DNA from 4 places in the Paenibacillus sp. FSL P4-0081 genome. Region 2 is predicted to be linked to each of the others. Evidence: riboswitches for the same ligand, from Rfam matches in the RefSeq annotation. Region 2 holds a riboswitch; each other region holds the start of a gene.
What was found. A riboswitch is a leader RNA that binds a small molecule or an ion and turns the genes downstream of it on or off. The one in region 2 is predicted to bind cyclic di-AMP.

Region 1 (4,810 bases), 2.6 Mb from region 2:
TTAACTGCGGTCTCCAGTGCCGATGAAGCCCTTGAACTGATCCGCTCTGCTTCCTGGGATTTGTTAATTGCCGATGTGAAAATGCCGCAAATGTCAGGATATGAGCTTACCAAGCAGGTCAGACAACATTTTGATATTACGGAGCTGCCGATACTCTTGTTAATTACCCATTCGATTTCAGAAGAGTCATATACAGAATTCTTACATGGAGCCAATGACTATGTAACCAAACCTGTTGAAAGATTAGAGCTGAAGTACAGAGTGCAGGCATTAATTTCGTTGAAACAATCGATTGACCAAAGTCTGCGGATGGAAACAGCCTACTTGCAGGCCCAGATCAAACCGCATTTCTTATTCAACACCATCAACTCCATTATGGCCCTGAGTGAATTTGATATGGAACAGATGCGTAATGTAGCGGGTGCATTTGCAGATTACTTGCGGTATAGCGTTGATTTCATTAATACGAATCAGCTGGTGGATCTGGAGAATGAAATTTCCCTGGTGAAATCCTATTTATTCATTGAGCAAGTCCGTTTTGGAGACAGGTTAACTGTGGTGTGGGAGATCCAGCCCGCTCTCCGTTTCAAGCTTCCTCCGCTGTCCATCCAGCCGCTCGTTGAGAATGCAGTAAGACATGGATTGCTGAGCCGGGCGAAGGGCGGCGAACTGGTGGTGCGCATATATCAGGCGGAAGCTGGCGCCTGTGTACAGATTATAGATAATGGCAAAGGGATTCCGGCTGCCGAGATTGAGAACCTCCTAAGCCTTACCCGGCATAACACCGGGGGAATCGGCTTAAGGAATACCAACCGCCGTTTGGTTCAGCGGTATGGCCAGGGTCTTCTTATCCAGAGTGAACCGGGCAGGGGCACGACAGTATCGTTCATGATTCCTCTTGATAATCATCCGGTATCTTAAGTTCCAACCAGATTTCACCACCTCATAAATCACGTCTAATGTCCGCGCATCTGGGCATTACTCCCGATACCTCGGTTACGCGGGGGCAGTGGCTGAGTCTAAGCAAAATGGACAAGCTCAAACCATGAAGCTGCCGCTCATTGAATTCGGTCCGGAATGTATTTATTGCACCTTCAAGTGGTTAAGATGATCCGCAATCCGGTTAAGCTCATCGGCAAGCGCCGCCAGGGAAGCAACAAGCAGCTGCTGTCTGTCCGGCTTCTTCGGCTCGGCGCTGATTTTCTCCATTGGCGGAGGAGGTTGCAACTCCTTCTTGTCCTCTTTGCCATACATCGGAAAGCCGTCTTCAATCAGCAGACGAACAATGGTACTGAGATGGTAACGCTCTGCACGCAGTTCACTGATCCGCTTCAGTAGTTTCAAAGTTTCATAAGGGTAAAGCACCTGGTCTCCCTGACGGGTCGCGGCTACAAAATAAGAGAAATACTCTAGCCATCTCTTCACTGTGGTCGGAGGTAATTTCGATATCGTGATCAATTCCAGCTGCGTGTAATGGCGAACCATAACATCTCTCCTCTTTCTAGTGGACTTATATATTTTAATGGTATTCGTGTTCCACGAAATAAATGTGTGAAATTACTTATTTGCGTTTTTTCGCATCAAAAACGGCCAACTGCCTGCGAAGGCAGTTGGCCGTAGATCCATCCGGATATTGTCCTCGATCCTGCCTTGACCGGCCTCCAGAAACTTGCCGTAATATTTGAGTGCTTCTTCATGAAGTGCGTGGTACATATATTGCTCTCCAGCGTGAGCCCCCCGCCGCCAAATACTTATGCACCGGGCCGATCCACTGAATATTGCAGTCCCGCCGGACCCGCCGGTTTCGCCGGAGGCTTGAGGTTACCCTTCCCTCACTGTTCAGTTCCTTGAACAACCGATCCATTCAAAGTCATAAATGACCGCACCATACTCTGCTGCAATTTCCTTCGTGCGGTCTGTCGAGCTGGGCGAGCACAGCACCACCGGAACAAGCTACGATTACAGCCCTCTCTACAGCCAGAGCGTCCAATAACAGCTTCAAATCTTCACAATGTGTGTCTACGATCCGGCTAATCTCCACATCCATTTTACCGGACTGCCCGTTCCCTCTTAAATCGAATACGATTACTTTCGCACGCTTGCTGAAATAATCCGCTTGCGGCTCAAACAGATGATGGGAGGTCGAATAATCATGAATAAAAACAATAGGCAGACCGTTGCCCGACATCTCGTAATACAGCGACGTTCCATTCACCTTCAATATGCGGCATAAACAGTGCATCCTCTCATGAACGCTTGCGGGGTTAGCTGCCGGATTCGGGCCTGAAAGTAGCCCTACTCGTTTTTCCCGAGATTCACCCCATATAACCTGGTTCCCCCGCTTCCTATAAGGAATTCAGCGATTAAGTATTATTTTGCAGACGTTTCCTGACTTTCTTCCCCCAGGACCTTCAGATCATCCTGTACGCTCCCCTTCCACAAGGGGACTCCTGAACGGTAGGCTGCCCGGCCATTTAAATGGCCTGCCACCGGTGAAGTGATGAATACAAAAACAATCGCCAGCAGCAGCTTGACATTAACCGTTCCGTCTTTAAACCAAAAGTACAGGAAGCCTCCTGTCAGCAGACACAGCACCCCGAAGGTTGCACTTTTGGTGGCCGCATGTGAACGCAGGTACACATCAGGCAGCCGGACTAAGCCGAAGGCACTTAAGCCGCAGAAGACTGCACCCATCACCACAAGAATGGAGCTAATCAGTTCACCTGTCATTCGGGTTCCCTCCATCCTCTATAACGGCTCCCCGTTCAATATATCTGGCCAGTGCCGTTGTTCCAATAAACGTCAGAATACCGATAACCAGAATAACTTCAAGAAAGTCCTGGGTATCCAGCAGCATACAGAAAACAGTGATCATTGCGAGTACATGAATGCCTATCGTATCGAGCGCGGCAACCCTGTCTGATCGGGTTGGCCCTTTCAGGAGACGGAACAGGCATGCCAGCATCGCCAGCGCCAGAATGATCATTGCCACGGTTAGCATAACCTGGATCATTACCGGGTCACCTCCATAATCGCTTGTTCGAAAGTGCCTCTAATCTGCGCGACAAGCAGCTCTGCATCTTTAATATCAATTGCATGAATGTACAGCGTCCTGCCATCCTTCGAAACATCAAGAGTCAGGGTTCCCGGCGTCAGACAGATCAGGCACGATAACAGCGTAACCTCCCAAGCCGAGGTCAAGGCAGTCTCATAAGCAAAGATACCGGGACGTATAGCCAGCTTTGGACGGATGATATGGCCGATGACCACGAAATTCGAGACCGTAAGTTCACGGGCAAAGATCAGCAGAAGCTTCAGTATAGCCCATATACGTATGAGATAGAATGGCCGGGTCCGGGCCAGGGATTTCGTCAAAATCAGCAATAATATAATACCGATGACGTAGCCGGCTATGAAGCTTGAGCCAGAGCCATCGTTATTTATCGCCATCCACAGAAAGGCAATCAACAGATTTAAGAGGAATTGTAGGGCCATCTTCTCTACTCCTTCATTATGGCTTCAATGTACCGCGCAGGTGACGCCAAAACCTCGCCTGCCTGCGATACATAAGCATAGACGGACTCGGCACCGACCCCCATAGCAATCACAAGCAGCAGGAGTCCGGCGGCAATAGCCGATGCAGCCTTCAAGTTCACTCTAGGCAATTCATTCACCGGTTCATTTCCCCAGAACGCCAGCCTGAACACCTTCATCAGGGAATACAGCACCAGTAAGCTCGATCCTAGTCCAATTAAGGACAACGTCAGCATTCCCTCAGCCAGAGCTCCGCGGATGATCAGAATCTTGCCGGCAAACCCGCTCAGCGGCGGAATACCTGTCAGGGCAAGAGCAAGGATAAAGAACATCCAGCCGATGAACGGATACCTTTTAATCATCCCGCCCATACTGCCTAGCCGGTCAGTTCCGGCTGCGGATATAATCATCCCGCCCAGAATAAACATGAGTCCCTTGGCCAGCATATCGTGCAGCAGATAGAAGACCGCCCCATTCAGTGAATCTGCAGTCCCTGCAGCGAGTCCAAAGGCTACAAATCCAACGCTGATAATGATGTTATAATTCAGAATCCTCGGGATATCCTTATAAGCGACTGCCCCCAGGCTGCCCAGAATCATGGTAGCAGCAGCCATCCAGGCAATCCAGTCATGGGTGAAGCCGGGATCGTTAACAAACAGCAGCGTGAAGGTGCGGATGATTGCATAGAGTCCCACTTTGGTCAGCAGTGCACCGAACAACGCTCTAACAGCCGCCGGAGGCGCACTGTATGACCCTGGAAGCCAGAAGAACAGGAACAGCCCTGCCTTTAGGGAAAATACAATCAGGAACAAAACAGCAATCACATTAAGCACGCCGCCTTGTCCCGCTTCAGCGATACGCTGGGACAGGTGTGCCATGTTGAGTGTTCCTACTGCTGCATAGAGATAAGCTACCGCTGCTACAAACAGTGTCGAGGATACGATATTGATGAGCAGATATTTCGATGTTTCTCTTAGCTGAAGCTTGGTCCCTCCGAGTGAGATGAGCGCATAAGAAGAAATCAGCATGACCTCAAAAAAGACAAACAGGTTGAAAATATCTCCGGTAAGAAACGAGCCGTATACCCCGACCAGCAAAAACTGAAAGAACGTATAATAATAGAACCGCTCCCGCTTCTCTCCAATACTGCTGAAAGAGTAGCACAGAATCGCAAAGCTGACGATCGAAGCCATCATTACCAGCAATACAGCAAACATATCACCTACAAATACAATCCCGTACGGAGGAGCCCAGCCCCCCATCTGCAAGGTCTGTA
Region 2 (4,810 bases):
TCCTTCACGGCGGGTGATGGATGCCCATTCCATAAACATTGTAATCAGTTCGGGCTTGCCGACCATCTTTTTCTTCACAAATAGGATCTTCAGCAGCTTAGGGAAATTCTTGACTTCCGACATGGGAAAGGCCATGAAGATTGAGGCGGCCGTACCAAGAAAGATAATTACATAGGCGGCGGGATTGTTCAAGCTTTCAAGCGGAGCATGCTTGAGTACCATCCCCCAGACTACTGCGATCAGACCAAAAACCAGTCCTAGTATTGTTGAAATTTCCATTTATGCACCTCGTCCATGAGAATTAAGAAGTGATCCGACTATACCGCGTTTATCATCCTTGAACCGCGGGAGGACACTCTGCACGTAACCAAATCACGTATATTCTTATTTATCGACAGCATTCCCTTTTTTGTGAAGTGATTTTTTCGGCTATAATGGATAAGGTAAGTTATTATTCATCAGCGAAGAAAACGGAGTGATTGACGTGGGAGTTAAGCATGGCAGAGATTACAGTGAAATTCTGGTTGAACTGACAGGCGCAGTCGGACGGATTTCCGACGGGTATATTTTTTTCGAAATGGAGCCTGAGGAGTGGGAGAACCTGCCGGAGGAGTCGAAGCTGGAGGTCTGGGAGGCGCTTGCGGAGGATCTGTTCTACGCACTGGGCAATGAGCCGGTGATTAAGGTCGGAAGCGGGGTTGTAATGTACGATAAAGAAACGCACCGCATCAATATTCTGCTCGGCGACGAGGATTTGGCATCGGTGGTTCTGGTGTAGACCGGAAGCAGCTGCGGAGCCGGAGTTTGTCCCAGGCATCAGCCCATGTTAAAATTGGGATGAGAAGTACTATTCGCCGGGATTTAAGAATACATTAAATCGAAAAAAATCTTTGGCCCGGCACATCCCTTGGACTTTAAGAAGCTGAGGGATGTTTTATTTGAAAGACAGGACTGCTGTGATATAGCTAATTAAGCAAGGGAGGAAACAAATTGCCATTTACAGAGGAAGAACTGCGGGAGCAGATCGGCAAGCTGGAAGGCTGGAAACTGGAAGAGGATATTATGGTGCGCAAATATATGTTCAATGAATATATGAAGGGAATTGCTTTTGTGGATGAGGTTGCTGCGATTTCGGAAGCGTTCGACCATCACCCGCATATCACCATTGACTACAAGACCGTTATCCTGCGTCTGCCTGCAGATGTGGAGAAGCTGGATATACGCCAGGCTAATGAAATTAACGAGGCTTTTGAGAAAAACCGTTAGAGGACAGGATCCTTATGGAAATGACAGTACCGCCTGATCCATAAAAATGCCCGTGCAGGGATACCAGGGTATCCTTTGCAGCGGGCATTTTGCTTTGGGCATGTTATTATTTCTTCTCGGCCAGCCATAACGCGACATTCGCAATTTCCTCAGGGGCTAGTTTGTCTTTGAAGGAAGGCATCTGCCCGCGGCCTTTGGTCACAATGCTGTAAATCTGCGCCGCGTCATGCTGTGCGCCCTCCTGCTGCAGGTTCGGCCCTACACCGCCCTGAAGCTGATCCCCGTGGCAGGTGATGCAGTTGGCTTTCACCAGGGCCTCCGCGCCGGCTGCGTCCAGCACAACCTCAGGCATTGTAGGTTTGTTCTCTTCAGCCACCTCGGCTTTGCCGGGCAGGGTAAACATTAAGACCACGGCAAAGGCACAGGCGGCAAAAAACAAACCGCTCATGATCCATTTCTGCATCTGCATCCGTCCCTCCATGTAAGCTGCTTCCTTCATTATACCGGATGGTGAAGCGTTATCATAGTATTTGTGTCAAAAAAATGAACGAAACTCCTGGGAAAATTGCAAACATACAGAAGTGGAATGCTATTTCTCATAGACCATACAATAAAATGGCTTATCGCCAGTTGGGGTTCTGCGTTCATAAGTATCCGTTATGGTAAATCCGCATTTCTGGTAAGCACGGATGGCCCGCTGATTCCAGGTCAGTACCTCCAAATCGATCTCCCGTTCCGGATAACGCTGCAAAGCCGCCTGAACGATGGCCTTCATGAACAGATGTCCCATGCCATGACCGCACAGATCGGGCCGCATGCCGATTCCAAGCCGGACTACACCCTCCATAGGGAACAGCTGGGCGAAGCCGCACAGGATTCCCTGTCCATTCACAACGGAAACGTATTGCTCGCTGCGCAGCTGCGGATCACCGAATTCAACACCGAGCGCCTGCATCTGCTCCCAGGGCATCCAGCCGTAAATATTATACGGGGGCCTGTAGTTCCACTCACAGATCTCAGCAGCATGCCGCGACTCCATAGGAACAACATAAAAAGTTACCGGGGAACTTATCATAAGCGGAGGCCTCCTTTCAATGGAACATTACTTCATTCTATAAATATTATATACAAAACGAGCCGGATTCGACGCAAAAACCTTGCAGAAAGACCGGAACTTGACAAACGCCAATAAATATTTTATGAAAGAGCGAAATTGGTGTTTTACAAATATAGAGCGGGGTAAGTAATTTTATAGACAAAAAAATAAGCCCTCCTCCAAGATTTCGGCAAAAATCCTGGAAAAGCGCTTATATTTAGGACAAATTATTGCACATCGTCATTCTCTTCGGAATCCGCAGCCACAGTCTTGTAAGCATCTGTACTCATAATCCGTTTGGCGCCAACGTAGCGGTTGACGTAGTAGCTGTCACTCAGCGAACTGATGGTTACACCACGCGAGGAAGAAGCATGTGCGAACTCACCGTCACCAACATAAATACCGACATGAGAAATGCCTTTGCCGCTTGTATTGAAGAATACAAGATCGCCCGGTCTCATTTCATCGCGGGATACAGCAGTGCCCATCTCATATTGGGAGCCGGATTGGTGGGGCAGGTTAATTCCGATCTTATCAAAAACATACATTGTAAATCCGGAGCAATCAAAACCGTTCGTGGATACACCGCCGGATACGTATTTGGTCCCGATGGCTTTGTCGATAACTTTATCCATTTTGGAATCCGCGAAAGCGCTTCCTGCTCCAATGGTGAAGATGATGGAAAAGCTTAGTACTGCGGCTGCTAGCTTCTTCTTCAAAAGTAAATACCCCTTCCAAATGCCTACGAGGTTAGCTTAAGGGTTCGGTTGAAGGTCCCCTATGACCCCTCTTAGAATAGGAGGTCAATTCACCCAAAGTTGGTTCCCCCGTTTCCCTAAATCTTTAGGGAACTCGGCACGACTGTTGATTAGGATTAGCTGTTATTCAATACATGACAAAACCTTTGTTAAAAGCGATTCAATAATTACAAAAATGTTACTAAAAGCTCACTGCGATAATTGTAGCAAAGACTAGGGCGCTTGGCAATCACTTATAACATATTAATGCATTTTTTTTGCGTTTTTTAGAGTTATAGCTGCATAGAAAGACTCATATTTACGCAGCAGGTGAGCTATTGATGGATTTTTCTTTGGATTTGGGATAAAAAGGTGTTTCAGGGCCTGCAGATGAGTGTAAAAGGTAGAATAAGGAAAAGGAAAAACCCGGAAATGATTACGGCAATAATCAAAACCGGGCTCGTATAAGTTACATTTAGTTGTTAGAGGTACGAATATTCGAGGAAATGTTCAAGGGTTCAATCGTAAGCGACAGCTTGGTAGGCTGTTGTGCTCATCACTCTTTTAGCGCCAACGTAGCGGTTGGCCCAGTATGCCTGACTCAGCGAACTGATGGTTACACCACGCGAAGTGGAGGATTGTGCGAATTTGCCATTGCCGACATAAATACCGACATGGGAAACTCCGTTGCCCAGGGTATTGAAGAATACCAAATCACCGGAACGCAAATTACTCTTGGATACGGCTGTTCCAACGCTGTACTGTGCCTTAGAGGTGCGCGGCAGGGTAAGGCCGATACTCTTGAATACGTATTTGGTGAATCCGGAACAATCAAAGCCGCTGGTGCTGGTGCCCCCGGTTTTATATGACGTTCCAATGGTTTTTGAGATCACAGTATCCATTTTGGAATCTGCGAAAGCGCTGCCTGCTCCAAGTGTGAATACCATCACAAGACCCAGCGCTGCTGCGGTGCATTTCTTCTTAAAATTCTGACTTCTCAAAAGATGTACTCCTTCCAAGGCCTGCGAGGTTAGCTTAAGGATTCGGTAGAAGGTTCCCCTATGACCCCTCTAAAGCGAGATCAATTCACCCAAAATATGGTTCCCCCACTCCCCGGTGCAGGGAATTCGGCGTTTTGTGCACCAGAATAGTGACATATCGACATAAGGTTAAAGGCTTCGGTTACATAGCTGCTTCATTCCATTTGAAAGATTACAAATTTGTTACTAGTAGTACAGGCATCATTGTACCAAAGGATTTACAGTTTTGCAAATGCACTTGTCGCAGCTGTAAACAAAAAAGAGTCATGCACCTCACCAGAGGGGCGATGACTCTTTTAGTATGCCGTTTTGGCGGCCGATTATTGTGGGAATGATTTACTGGACCAGAGATGATACTGCGCGGCTATGCCCCACATTTTGAATAGGGTGGACGGCAGTGGAGCTGCCTGGCGCAGGAACAGGGCCGGGAGGCCGGGGCAGAAGAGCGCTGCAGCGCTGCAGAGGATCAGCGTCAGCAGACTTCCTGCGCCTATAATGACGGATATCCCGATGGAGTGGAGAAGCACCTTCAGACAGACCAGCAGCGAAGTGAACATGCCCGTGCCGGCGGTATAACCGAACTGCATATACAGCAGCAGCTTGCGGATAAGGAAGAGGTAGACGAGCCAGCCCAGCACATAAGGCACGAGCGTCAGCAGCAGCGGATAATC
Region 3 (4,810 bases), 4.0 Mb from region 2:
AAGTGATATCGGATTCCACGTTGCTCTGGACTCAGCAGGAATTTCGGTAACCAGATTCGGAAGCTTCACGCCAAGATCACCATACAGGACTGCCCCGCTGCTGCGGGTTTCATCTACTATATAGAAGTTCTTGGATACCAGCCAGAGAATGGCAACGGACTCATCGCCGATCGCAGCGGAGATTTTTGTTTTGGCATCAGCCGCTTTTTGATCATAGGCAGCAATGGCTGCTTCAGCTTCAGGCGTTTTGTTCAACAGCTCGCCGATCTTGAGCAGCGATTTGCGCCAGTCCTTGCTGACTTCGTCGCCGAGTACATACGTTGGTGCAATTTTGTTCAGCTGGTCATACAGACCGTTCTGGACAGTACCTTCCGATTGTACAATAGTGAAGTCCGGTGCGAAGCTGGTTACAGCTTCGAGTGGAAGGTCATAGCTGATGGTTGGAATGTCCTTAAGCTCAGCTGCAAGGTAATCCTGAGTGCCGTTTGTCACGGACCATTGGGCAACCGGAGTCACGCCAAGTGCGACCAGATAGTCTTCCAGATAAGAAGCAAGCACACGCTGCGGGTTCGCAGGGACAGTGACTTTATGTCCCATGGCATCCGTTACTGTTTGCTCTACCGCTGGAGCTGTTGTTTCTGCCGGTGCAGTAGTGGCTTCTGCAGTTGCTGCAGGTGCCGTAGTTGCCGCAGCCCCGTTATTGGCTGCATTGTTATTTCCGCATGCGGATAATAACAACGTCGTGGTCATGAGTCCGGCCATAGCCAGCTTCATGCTTGTTGATCTTTGCAGGTTGAACGAAAACATTAATTACCCCTCCTGTATATACATTCATTATTGGTCAAAGGTGATTGCGGCCTTCGCCTCACATAAACTGATGATATTGATTCTCATTCTCTATGTCAACTAAATTATCCGATTCCATTTATACTCACCCTGCGCATAACAAAAAACGGCTATTCCCGCAACCTGCGGAAACAGCCGTTTTACATATAAAGGGTATGTCTATTTGTGCAAATGATACGGTACAGTTGCTATAACGATATCCTTCTGATTCATCAGATAAGAGCGGATGAACAAGCTGGTCTGATTATGCAGAATCGCCTGCCACCAATGCTTTGTAACAAATTGCGGAATGAGTACAGTAATGTGGTCTGTAGAAGCGGTTTTCCACTCCACCGTATCGATGAATTTCACCAGCGGGCGGATGATGCTGCGGTAACGCGAGCGGAGTACAATCAGGCGCACCCCAGGGTTCCACTCTTCCCACTTCTGTTCCATTTTGTGAATCTCTTCTTCATCGAATCCGACATATACAGCCACTACATTCTCAGTCAATGACTTCGCATAGCTGATCGAATGCAGTACTGCACGGGTGACACCGGCAACAGGTACAACCACTGTGCTTCCTTTAATGCAAGGTTTATCCGTAGCCGGACAAATACGCAGCTGATCGGCAATATTCATATAATGGCGGTGAATCCGGTGGAACACGATGATTACAAGCGGCAGGAAGATGAAGGCCATCCATACACTCGAGAATTTAGTAATAATGAAGATGAGCGTAATGGTTAAGGTTGTGAGCATGCCTACTGTATTCACAGCGAATTTGCTCTGCCAGCCCTTAGGCTTGGTTCTGTACCACTGGACCATCATGCCAAGCTGTGAAAGGGTAAACGGAATGAATACCCCAACGGCGTATAATGGAATCAACCCTTCGGTATTACCGTGAAAAGCAGCTACAAGCACAGCCGACATTACGCCGAGGAAAATAATGCCGTTGGAGAATCCCAGCCGGTCTCCGCGCACCATGAAGGCGTGGGGTAAATATTTATCTTTGGCGAACATGAACGCCAGCAGCGGGAAGGCCGAATACGCTGTATTCGCCGCCAGGAACAAGATTACTGCGGTGATGCCTTGGATGAAGAAGTACAAACCGCCGCGGCCAAAGGTAGACTCGGTAATCTGTGACACAACCGTTGCTTTCTCGTCCGGCATGATACCGTACCAATAAGCCAAAAGCGTAATCCCCGTGAACATAGCCCCGAGAATCAGACCCATCAGCATCAGCGTTTTAGCCGCATTTTTCTCAGCCGGTGCTTTGAAGTTAGGGATCGCATTGGAGACCGCTTCTACCCCGGTCAGTGCCGAACAGCCGGAGCTGAAGGCCTTAAGCAGAAGGAACATACTGACGTTCGATACCGCCGAGCCGATCTCAGGAACCTGGGCATGAGCACCGCCGGTTGCATACTTGAAGACTCCCGCGATAATCAGTACAAAGATGGAGACGACGAACAGATATACCGGAATGGCTATGAATGAAGCAGATTCAGTAACACCCCGCAGATTGACAATCGTTAAGAGCAGAATGACAGTAACCGCTATGAGTACACTATGATTATGAAGACCCGGGAACGCTGATGTGATCGCATCCGTTCCCGCCGAGGCGCTTACCGCCACCGTAAGAATATAATCCACCAGCAAAGAGCCGCCGGCAAGCAGGCCGGTATGAACCCCGAGATTGGTTTTGGCAACAATATAGGCGCCCCCGCCTTGCGGATAAGCAAAAATGGTCTGCCGATAAGACAGGATTAAGATGGCCAGCAGGCCCAATACGGCTAATGCAATTGGCAATGAGTACCAGATAGCTGTGAAACCTGCGGCCACAAGTACGATTAAGATTTGTTCTGTTCCGTAGGCTACAGACGAGAGCGCATCAGAAGACAGGACAGCCAGTGCTTTCACCTTGGATAACTTTTCATGATCGAGTTCGTTCGACTTCATCGGACGCCCGATCAATAGTCGTTTTACCTTGCTTACCATTGTAGTAACAGTTCCTCTCTTTGTTAAGTTGAAACGGCAGTACCGCGCGCTGTTTTCATAAGTGGATTTCATAAATGCAGGCACAAAAATAAGCATACGGAAATGATCCGCATGCCTTGAGTGCATGGTCATTATCCCACTATTGCTTACGAGGTTAGCTGGCGGATTCGGGCTGTGGTAGCCCTACGGTTTTCGAGTCTGCTGACCCGCTTCCGATTCACCCCGTTGGCACTCGGCCAAGTTTGGTTCCCCCGTTTTTCCTTCCGGAAAATTCAGCGCATATTCAACTTCTCACAAGGACTAATATTAATCTACAATGCCTCTTCCGTAAAGCGTTGAAACAAATGAAAAAAGAATGAAAAACAACCAAAACAACCAAATCCATGATCCGGTATGTCTTGATCTTTCATTCTCTTTCATTATCCCTTTATCGCGTGATTTTACAGCGTTTCTGCATAATAATTTACACTTAATTTAAGGGAAATAGTTACTCTTCATTCTGCCTGACGGCTTCTTACTCAGCTGCATCCTCTTTACGCCCTGTCCATAGCAGAATTGTGATTAATGCGAACGCAATGAGTGCCAGCAGCGGGATGGTGATGAATCCGAAATAATTCAGATAATCCGTGTTGCACGGCACACCGATTGTACATGGAAGCACCTTGCTGAGTGCCGGAATTTTCTGCTCTGCGTAATGATAGATCGAAATGCTTCCGCCAATCAAACTTAAGGGAAGGACATACGGGATAATGCGCTTATCCCCCCGGTAAGTGGCGATTCCGAGCAAAATCAGCTGCGGGTACATAAATATCCGCTGAAACCAGCATAGCTTGCAGGGCTCATATTTCAGCACTTCACTGAGATACAGACTGCCTGCTACAGCAACAACCGAGACGAACCAGGCCAAGTAGAGACAATTCCGGCGGCAGAATGCAGAGAATTTATTCATTGTCCAGCCACAGCTTCCGCAGCTACCTGGATTTGAGCATCGATTTCCTCCATATTAAAAGGTTCATTCACTTTGACTCCATTGACAAACAATGACGGCGTGTTGGTTATGCCGGTGTCAGTGCCAAGCTGGATATCTCTCTCCAATTCGCTTTCGTAGGTCTTGTCTTCAATATCCTTACGCAGCAGGTCGAAGTCAATGGGCAGTTCTAATTGCTGTGCCAGACTTACCAAGAAGTCCGGTGTTGCCCACTCCACCTTTTCTTCACCCTGGTTAGCATAGATGGCATCGAAGAATTTCCAGAAAGCCTCTTGATTCTGATGGTATACGGAGAGTGCCGCGAGTGAGGCTGTTCTCGAATCCGTACCAATAAAGGCCAGGTTGACGAAGTAAAAGGCTGCTTTATCCTGATTGACATACTCCTGAACGATTTGCGGTTTAATCACCCCGGTGAACTGGGCGCAAGCCGGACATTTGTAATCGCCGAATTCAACGATTTTGACTGGAGCATCTTCTTTGCCCAGCCGTGCCATTTCACTGTAATTGAAGTCAACGGGAGCCGCAGCATATCCTGTGGTTGAGCCGTCCTTCGAGGCCAGCATGAATAATCCTACAAAAATAATTACGACTAATGCCACTGTACTCACGATCAGAATTCTCGTTTTCTGCTTCTGCTGTTCCTGCTCTGCCCGGCGTTTCTCCTGCTTGCTCATCTGGGGAAGCGCGACATTGTTCTTATTCGGTTTGCTCAAAGAGAGTTCCTTTCTGTCCATAGGACTGTCGTGATAAAAGATAAGTTACTTTAAAATTATATAATTAAAGTTCTCTCCTTGGCAAACCCTACATTATACAGCTTTTGTTGCCGCAGGCACTCCGCTGTCTTCATTTTCTTGGTTGTAAATCAGCTCCGGCGATGAATCCAGCGACTGCAGTACAATTCTGAAAAAGAACTGGGTCCCGCCGCCCGGCGCCGGTTCCGCCCATATTTCTCCCTGCATAAGCTCCACCAGCTTCTTGCAAATGGCCAATCCCAGACCA
Region 4 (4,810 bases), 4.2 Mb from region 2:
CCGGATTCCCAGCTGGAGGCAGCCCGTCTGGATAATGCCAGTGAGTTCAAAATCATCTGCACGATCATGATGCCTGCCGCTGTGCCCACCTTGTCCACACTCGCGCTGCTGACGTTCATCGGGACGTGGAACAGTTACTTTTTCCCGCTCGTATGGACCACAACGGATGCTGTCCGAACCTTGCCGCTTGGAATTCAGAAGCTTCAGGATGTGGAGGGGCTCAGCCCGCAGATCGTGATGGCCGGGAATATGATGCTGATCGTGCCGATTCTGCTGGTCTTCCTGATTGCACGCAAGCAGATTATCAAAGCGTTCACCTACATGGGAGTGAAGTAGCGGGAATACCCTGCGGCCTTGCATGTTGAATACCAAATACAGCAGTTCATGGAGGAGAAACGAATAATGAAGGTATGGGGAAAAAGAGTAACTCCGCTGCTCGCCACTGTTGCACTGACCACCGTTCTTGCAGGCTGTGCCACCACCGAAGCCGAATCCAGTATAGCGGCCTATGAGAAAGGGGATTCCGTTACCGAGCTGAACTTCTGGACCTCCGCCGTGGAGGATGTAAATCAGAATCTGGTGGACCAGTTCAACGAGACCAAAGGAGCCGAGCTGAATATCCATGTGAATGCTGAATATCAAGGCGATTACTGGGAAATGCAGCAGAAGATTAACGCTGCAGCCATAGCGGGTACGCTGCCGAATGTTTTTATTGATGAAGTGGCGATGACTAAGGGCTTTGCCGACAGTGACATTATTGCCAATCTCGAACCGTTCATGGAAACGGACAAGTTCGACACCTCGGATTTCAAAATCGGCGACCTCGGCAACCTGTATCTGGGCGAGGATCTGTATGCCTTTCCCCATATGCGGAGTGTTCCCGTGATGTATGTAAACAAGACGCTCGCCGCTAAAGAAGGGCTGGATCCGAACGGACCGGCGACCTTTGCCGAACTGGAGGCCTATCTGCAGACCGCATATGATGCTACCGGCCAGCCGCCGATGTACCTGTTCAACTATGACTTCTGGGTGATGGAGGCGCTGTTGCATTCGTACTCGGATACTAATGTGGTCAATGAGGATGAGACGAAATCCAATATCAACAGTGAAGGCGCAGTGAAGCTGATCTCCTTCATTGAGGATCTGGAATCCAAGGGACTAATCAAAGTACTCGGGGTCACGGACAAGGATGCCTACTATGCCTCCATTGCCAATCCGGGCACAGCGCTGATCTTCTCCAGTGTCGGCGGCTACAAAACGTTTGCCGGCATGGCCGCGGAGAGTGGAATTGATCTCGGCGTATCCATGATTCCTGCCGGAGAAGACGGCAAACGGGGCGTTCCGGTCGGCGGATCGAATACGTATCTGGCGAATACGGGAACGGATAATGAGAAAGCAGCCGCTTTTGAATTCATGAAATGGCTGTCGGATACCGAACAGGCGGCGTATGCTTCTGCCAATACGGGATATCTTCCGACCCGTCTAACCTCCCTGGACACAGACCTGATGAAAGAGACCATTGCCGCCTTCCCAGGCTACAAGGTCGCTTCCGATGAGCTGGAATTCAGCAAAATGCGTCCGATGACCGGTACGTACCATGAGATTGAAGATCTGATGGGCACACGCATCAACGATATCTGGCTGGAGAACCTGCCAATTCAGGACAGCCTGGACACGCTCGCCAAAGAGGTGGATGACATCCTGAACCGCTGATTATAGATGATGTTTAAAGCAAGCAGAGCAGTGAGTCTCCGGTAACGGGAGAATCGCTGCTCTGCTTTTTGGGTTCACTGCGGCTGGTTTCTGCGCGTGTTGGGCAAATTCACCTAAGCTATTCATTCATAGACGAATATGGGCTATACTGAAGTTTCTGTTAATCTATATCCGCAAAAATATATGTAATCGCTGAGTTCCGTAATGGAAGCGGGGAAACCAAGTTTTCTGGGGTGAATCTCGAGGAATCGAGTAGGGCTACTCTTCAAGCCCGAATCCGGCAGCTAACTCCGTAAGCGACATGAGAGGATGCACAGGTAATGCCGTATATTGACGTCAATGGAACTACCCTCTATTACGAGGTGTCGGGCAGTGGTCTGCCCATTGTTTTTATTCATGATTATTCGACTTCACATCATCTGTTCGAGCCTCAGGCGGAGTATTTCAGCAAGCGGGCGAAAGTGATCTTGTTTGACCTAAGAGGGAATGGGCAATCCGGTAAAATGGATGTGGAGATCAGCCGGATTGTAGACACGCAGTGTGAAGATCTGAAGGGATTATTGGATGGACTGTCCGTAGAACGGGCCGTCATCGTAGCTTGTTCCAGCGGTGCTGTGCTTGCCCAGAAATTCGCCTATCTGAATCCTGAACGGGTAATTAATCTGGTGTTGGTGGACAATTACATCCTAGGAGATTGTACGTCCAAAGGCAGCAAAGTGCTGGAGCTCTTTCAAATCTGCGCATGGGCCGCCCATTATCTTCCGGCTGAAATGTTCATCCGTTCTTTGCGCATTACATATAACAAATGGCTGTCTGCGTATCATATTCTGAGAAGAGAGCTTGTCCATGAACGGACAACAGAATTGATTAAACAGCGTCTGGCACTAAGACATACGGACAGCTACGGGTTTGCACTAAGGCTGCAGGTTCCCGTTCTTTGTGTATCAGGCAATCAGAATGAGCGGGTTCTGGAGCAGGTGAGACAAACAGCGGCCAAATATCCGCTCGCCACGCTGGCAATACTGGAAGATGCCATGTATCCCAGCCATTTATGTCAGCCGCAGCACTTCAACCGGCTACTGCTTGATTACCTGAAAGACCAGCAATGCTTCCAGCGGAAAATTTATTAACGGCACCTGTAGAAAATCTTTGACAAGTATAACAGGTACCGTTATAATAAATTCAACAGGTACCGTTACATTGATTGACAGGTACCGTAAATATATCCCTGGGAGGATTCATAATGAATATGAATGCTGAATTGTACGACAAGCTCGCCAAGCTGCAATGGCTGTTGCAGAGACAGCATCTGAAGAACCACGCCGCTGTTGGCCCTATGGCAGATACGTCACGGGGACAAGGCAGGATCATGGCGTTTCTCCGGATGAAGGACGGAATCAGCACGAAGGATTTATCCTATATGCTGGACATTCGTGTATCCTCGCTCAATGAATTGCTGGCCAAACTGGAGAAGGCCGAATATATTACCCGTCAGCCTTCCGAGACAGATAAACGCATCATGCTGATTTATCTGACGCCGAAAGGGCGGGAGGAAGAGGGCCAGGAGGTTGAGGGCGGCAGCATATTTTCAGTCCTGTCTCCAGAAGAACAGGCAGCCTTCGGTGAATACCTGGTCCGCGTCATTACAGCCTTAGAAGAAGAACTAGGAACAGATGCAGACCGTGATGTAATGGCTATGTGGATGGAGGCCGCTAAGGAGCGCATAGGATCAGAGGAATTCGACAAGCTGATGGCCATGCGCGGACAAATGAGCAGAATGTGGGGAAATATGGATGACGGACGCTTTAGCGGAAGATTCCCCGGATTTGGCCGGGAAGGTCAAGGCGGCGGCATGAACGGCTTCGGCTGGCCTTCCAGAGATGGTAGAGACGGCTCGAAGGACAACTCCAGTGATTCGGATGACAAGTAAGTAAAGCATTTCCTATTAGCAGCAGCGGCGCTGTCTTTCCCGAAGAACTGAAGGCAAAGGCAGCGCAATAAAGATTTTACCAAATACAGTCTGAAACTGACGATTAGTCAACACCCGCTTACGAGACCCGTATTGTCATTTGTTACGGGTTTGTTTGGTGCGGCGCAAAGTTCGCAATCAATTTATAGTTAGAATTCTAACTAATATAGAGACTAACATACAGGAAGAAAGTGGTGAACCGCATGGATACAGAAAACCTCCATTACTTTGAAAAAGCACCGGTTGCAAAAGCCGTAGCGCACTTCGCAATACCAATGATGCTTGGAACGTCAATGAGTGTCATCTATTCCATCCTGAATGCATTTTTCATTGGAACGTTAAATAACACTGCCATGTTAACCGCACTTGCCTTAACCTTACCGTTATTCGCGGTCATTATGGCGCTGGGTAACCTGATTGGTGTCGGCAGCAGTGCCTTCATTTCCCGTTTGCTGGGAGAGAAAAATACGGCTGATGTTAAGCATGTGTCTGCATTCGCCTTTTACAGCAGCCTGGTTCTCGGTCTTATCGCGATGGCCGTCGGCCTGCCGCTCATTAATTCTATCGTACATGGCCTCGGGGCAACGCCTGACTCCTTCGGATTTACCAAGGACTACGTCACCATTATGCTTATTGGCTCACCCTTCGTTGTATTATTCTTCACATTGGAGAGTATTGTCCGCTCGGAGGGAGCCGCGATAACATCTATGATTGGTATGCTGCTTAGTGTGGCCGTGAATATAATTCTCGATGCGCTGGTCATCTTCGTCTTCCACTGGGATGTAATCGGTGTTGCGTCTGCCACGGTCATTTCTAACATGGTTGCGAGTGCTTATTACGCCTATCATATAGGATTTAAGAGTCGATTCTTAACAGTCTCACTGAAACAATTCAAGGCCACTAAGGTCATTCTAAGAAATGTATTCAAAATCGGAGTTCCCGTCTTTGTGATGAGTCTCTTCATGGGTGTCATGTCGCTTATTTTTAACCGATTTCTGGTTGAGTATGGGGAGCAGGCTATAGCGGGCTTTGGAATATCCTCACGATTGCTGCAATTTCCCGAGTTAATCCTGATGGGCTTAAGTGAGGGCGTCGTGCCGCTTATTGCGTTCTCTTTTGCAGCGAACC

Region 1: linked by a shared signal. The riboswitch ahead of P40081_RS25495 (alpha/beta fold hydrolase) and the one ahead of P40081_RS00495 (C40 family peptidase) in region 2 are both predicted to bind cyclic di-AMP.
Region 3: linked by a shared signal. The riboswitch ahead of P40081_RS19315 (APC family permease) and the one ahead of P40081_RS00495 (C40 family peptidase) in region 2 are both predicted to bind cyclic di-AMP.
Region 4: linked by a shared signal. The riboswitch ahead of P40081_RS18305 (alpha/beta fold hydrolase) and the one ahead of P40081_RS00495 (C40 family peptidase) in region 2 are both predicted to bind cyclic di-AMP.

Annotation. Positions count from the first base shown of each region.
Region 1 is NZ_CP009280.1:5,966,764-5,971,573, forward strand. Features, by position in the region: gene P40081_RS25485 (sensor histidine kinase) at 1-921, shown strand, start outside; gene P40081_RS25490 (MerR family transcriptional regulator) at 1,084-1,485, opposite strand; gene P40081_RS25495 (alpha/beta fold hydrolase) at 1,871-2,215, opposite strand; cyclic di-AMP (ydaO/yuaA leader) riboswitch at 2,239-2,372, opposite strand; gene mnhG (monovalent cation/H(+) antiporter subunit G) at 2,371-2,730, opposite strand; gene P40081_RS25505 (Na(+)/H(+) antiporter subunit F1) at 2,720-3,013, opposite strand; gene P40081_RS25510 (Na+/H+ antiporter subunit E) at 3,013-3,495, opposite strand; gene P40081_RS25515 (Na+/H+ antiporter subunit D) at 3,501-4,810, opposite strand, start outside.
Region 2 is NZ_CP009280.1:100,915-105,724, forward strand. Features, by position in the region: gene motA (flagellar motor stator protein MotA) at 1-279, opposite strand, end outside; gene P40081_RS00475 (hypothetical protein) at 485-778, shown strand; gene P40081_RS00480 (4a-hydroxytetrahydrobiopterin dehydratase) at 991-1,266, shown strand; gene P40081_RS00485 (c-type cytochrome) at 1,373-1,729, opposite strand; gene P40081_RS00490 (GNAT family N-acetyltransferase) at 1,856-2,341, opposite strand; gene P40081_RS00495 (C40 family peptidase) at 2,590-3,081, opposite strand; cyclic di-AMP (ydaO/yuaA leader) riboswitch at 3,087-3,230, opposite strand; gene P40081_RS00500 (C40 family peptidase) at 3,618-4,046, opposite strand; cyclic di-AMP (ydaO/yuaA leader) riboswitch at 4,104-4,242, opposite strand; gene P40081_RS00505 (hypothetical protein) at 4,460-4,810, opposite strand, start outside.
Region 3 is NZ_CP009280.1:4,567,542-4,572,351, forward strand. Features, by position in the region: gene P40081_RS19310 (iron-hydroxamate ABC transporter substrate-binding protein) at 1-807, opposite strand, end outside; gene P40081_RS19315 (APC family permease) at 1,006-2,823, opposite strand; cyclic di-AMP (ydaO/yuaA leader) riboswitch at 2,952-3,111, opposite strand; gene P40081_RS19320 (disulfide oxidoreductase) at 3,338-3,772, opposite strand; gene P40081_RS19325 (DsbA family protein) at 3,769-4,524, opposite strand; gene P40081_RS19330 (ATP-binding protein) at 4,618-4,810, opposite strand, start outside.
Region 4 is NZ_CP009280.1:4,284,866-4,289,675, forward strand. Features, by position in the region: gene P40081_RS18295 (carbohydrate ABC transporter permease) at 1-336, shown strand, start outside; gene P40081_RS18300 (ABC transporter substrate-binding protein) at 403-1,713, shown strand; cyclic di-AMP (ydaO/yuaA leader) riboswitch at 1,894-2,026, shown strand; gene P40081_RS18305 (alpha/beta fold hydrolase) at 2,034-2,843, shown strand; gene P40081_RS18310 (MarR family winged helix-turn-helix transcriptional regulator) at 2,957-3,643, shown strand; gene P40081_RS18315 (MATE family efflux transporter) at 3,886-4,810, shown strand, end outside.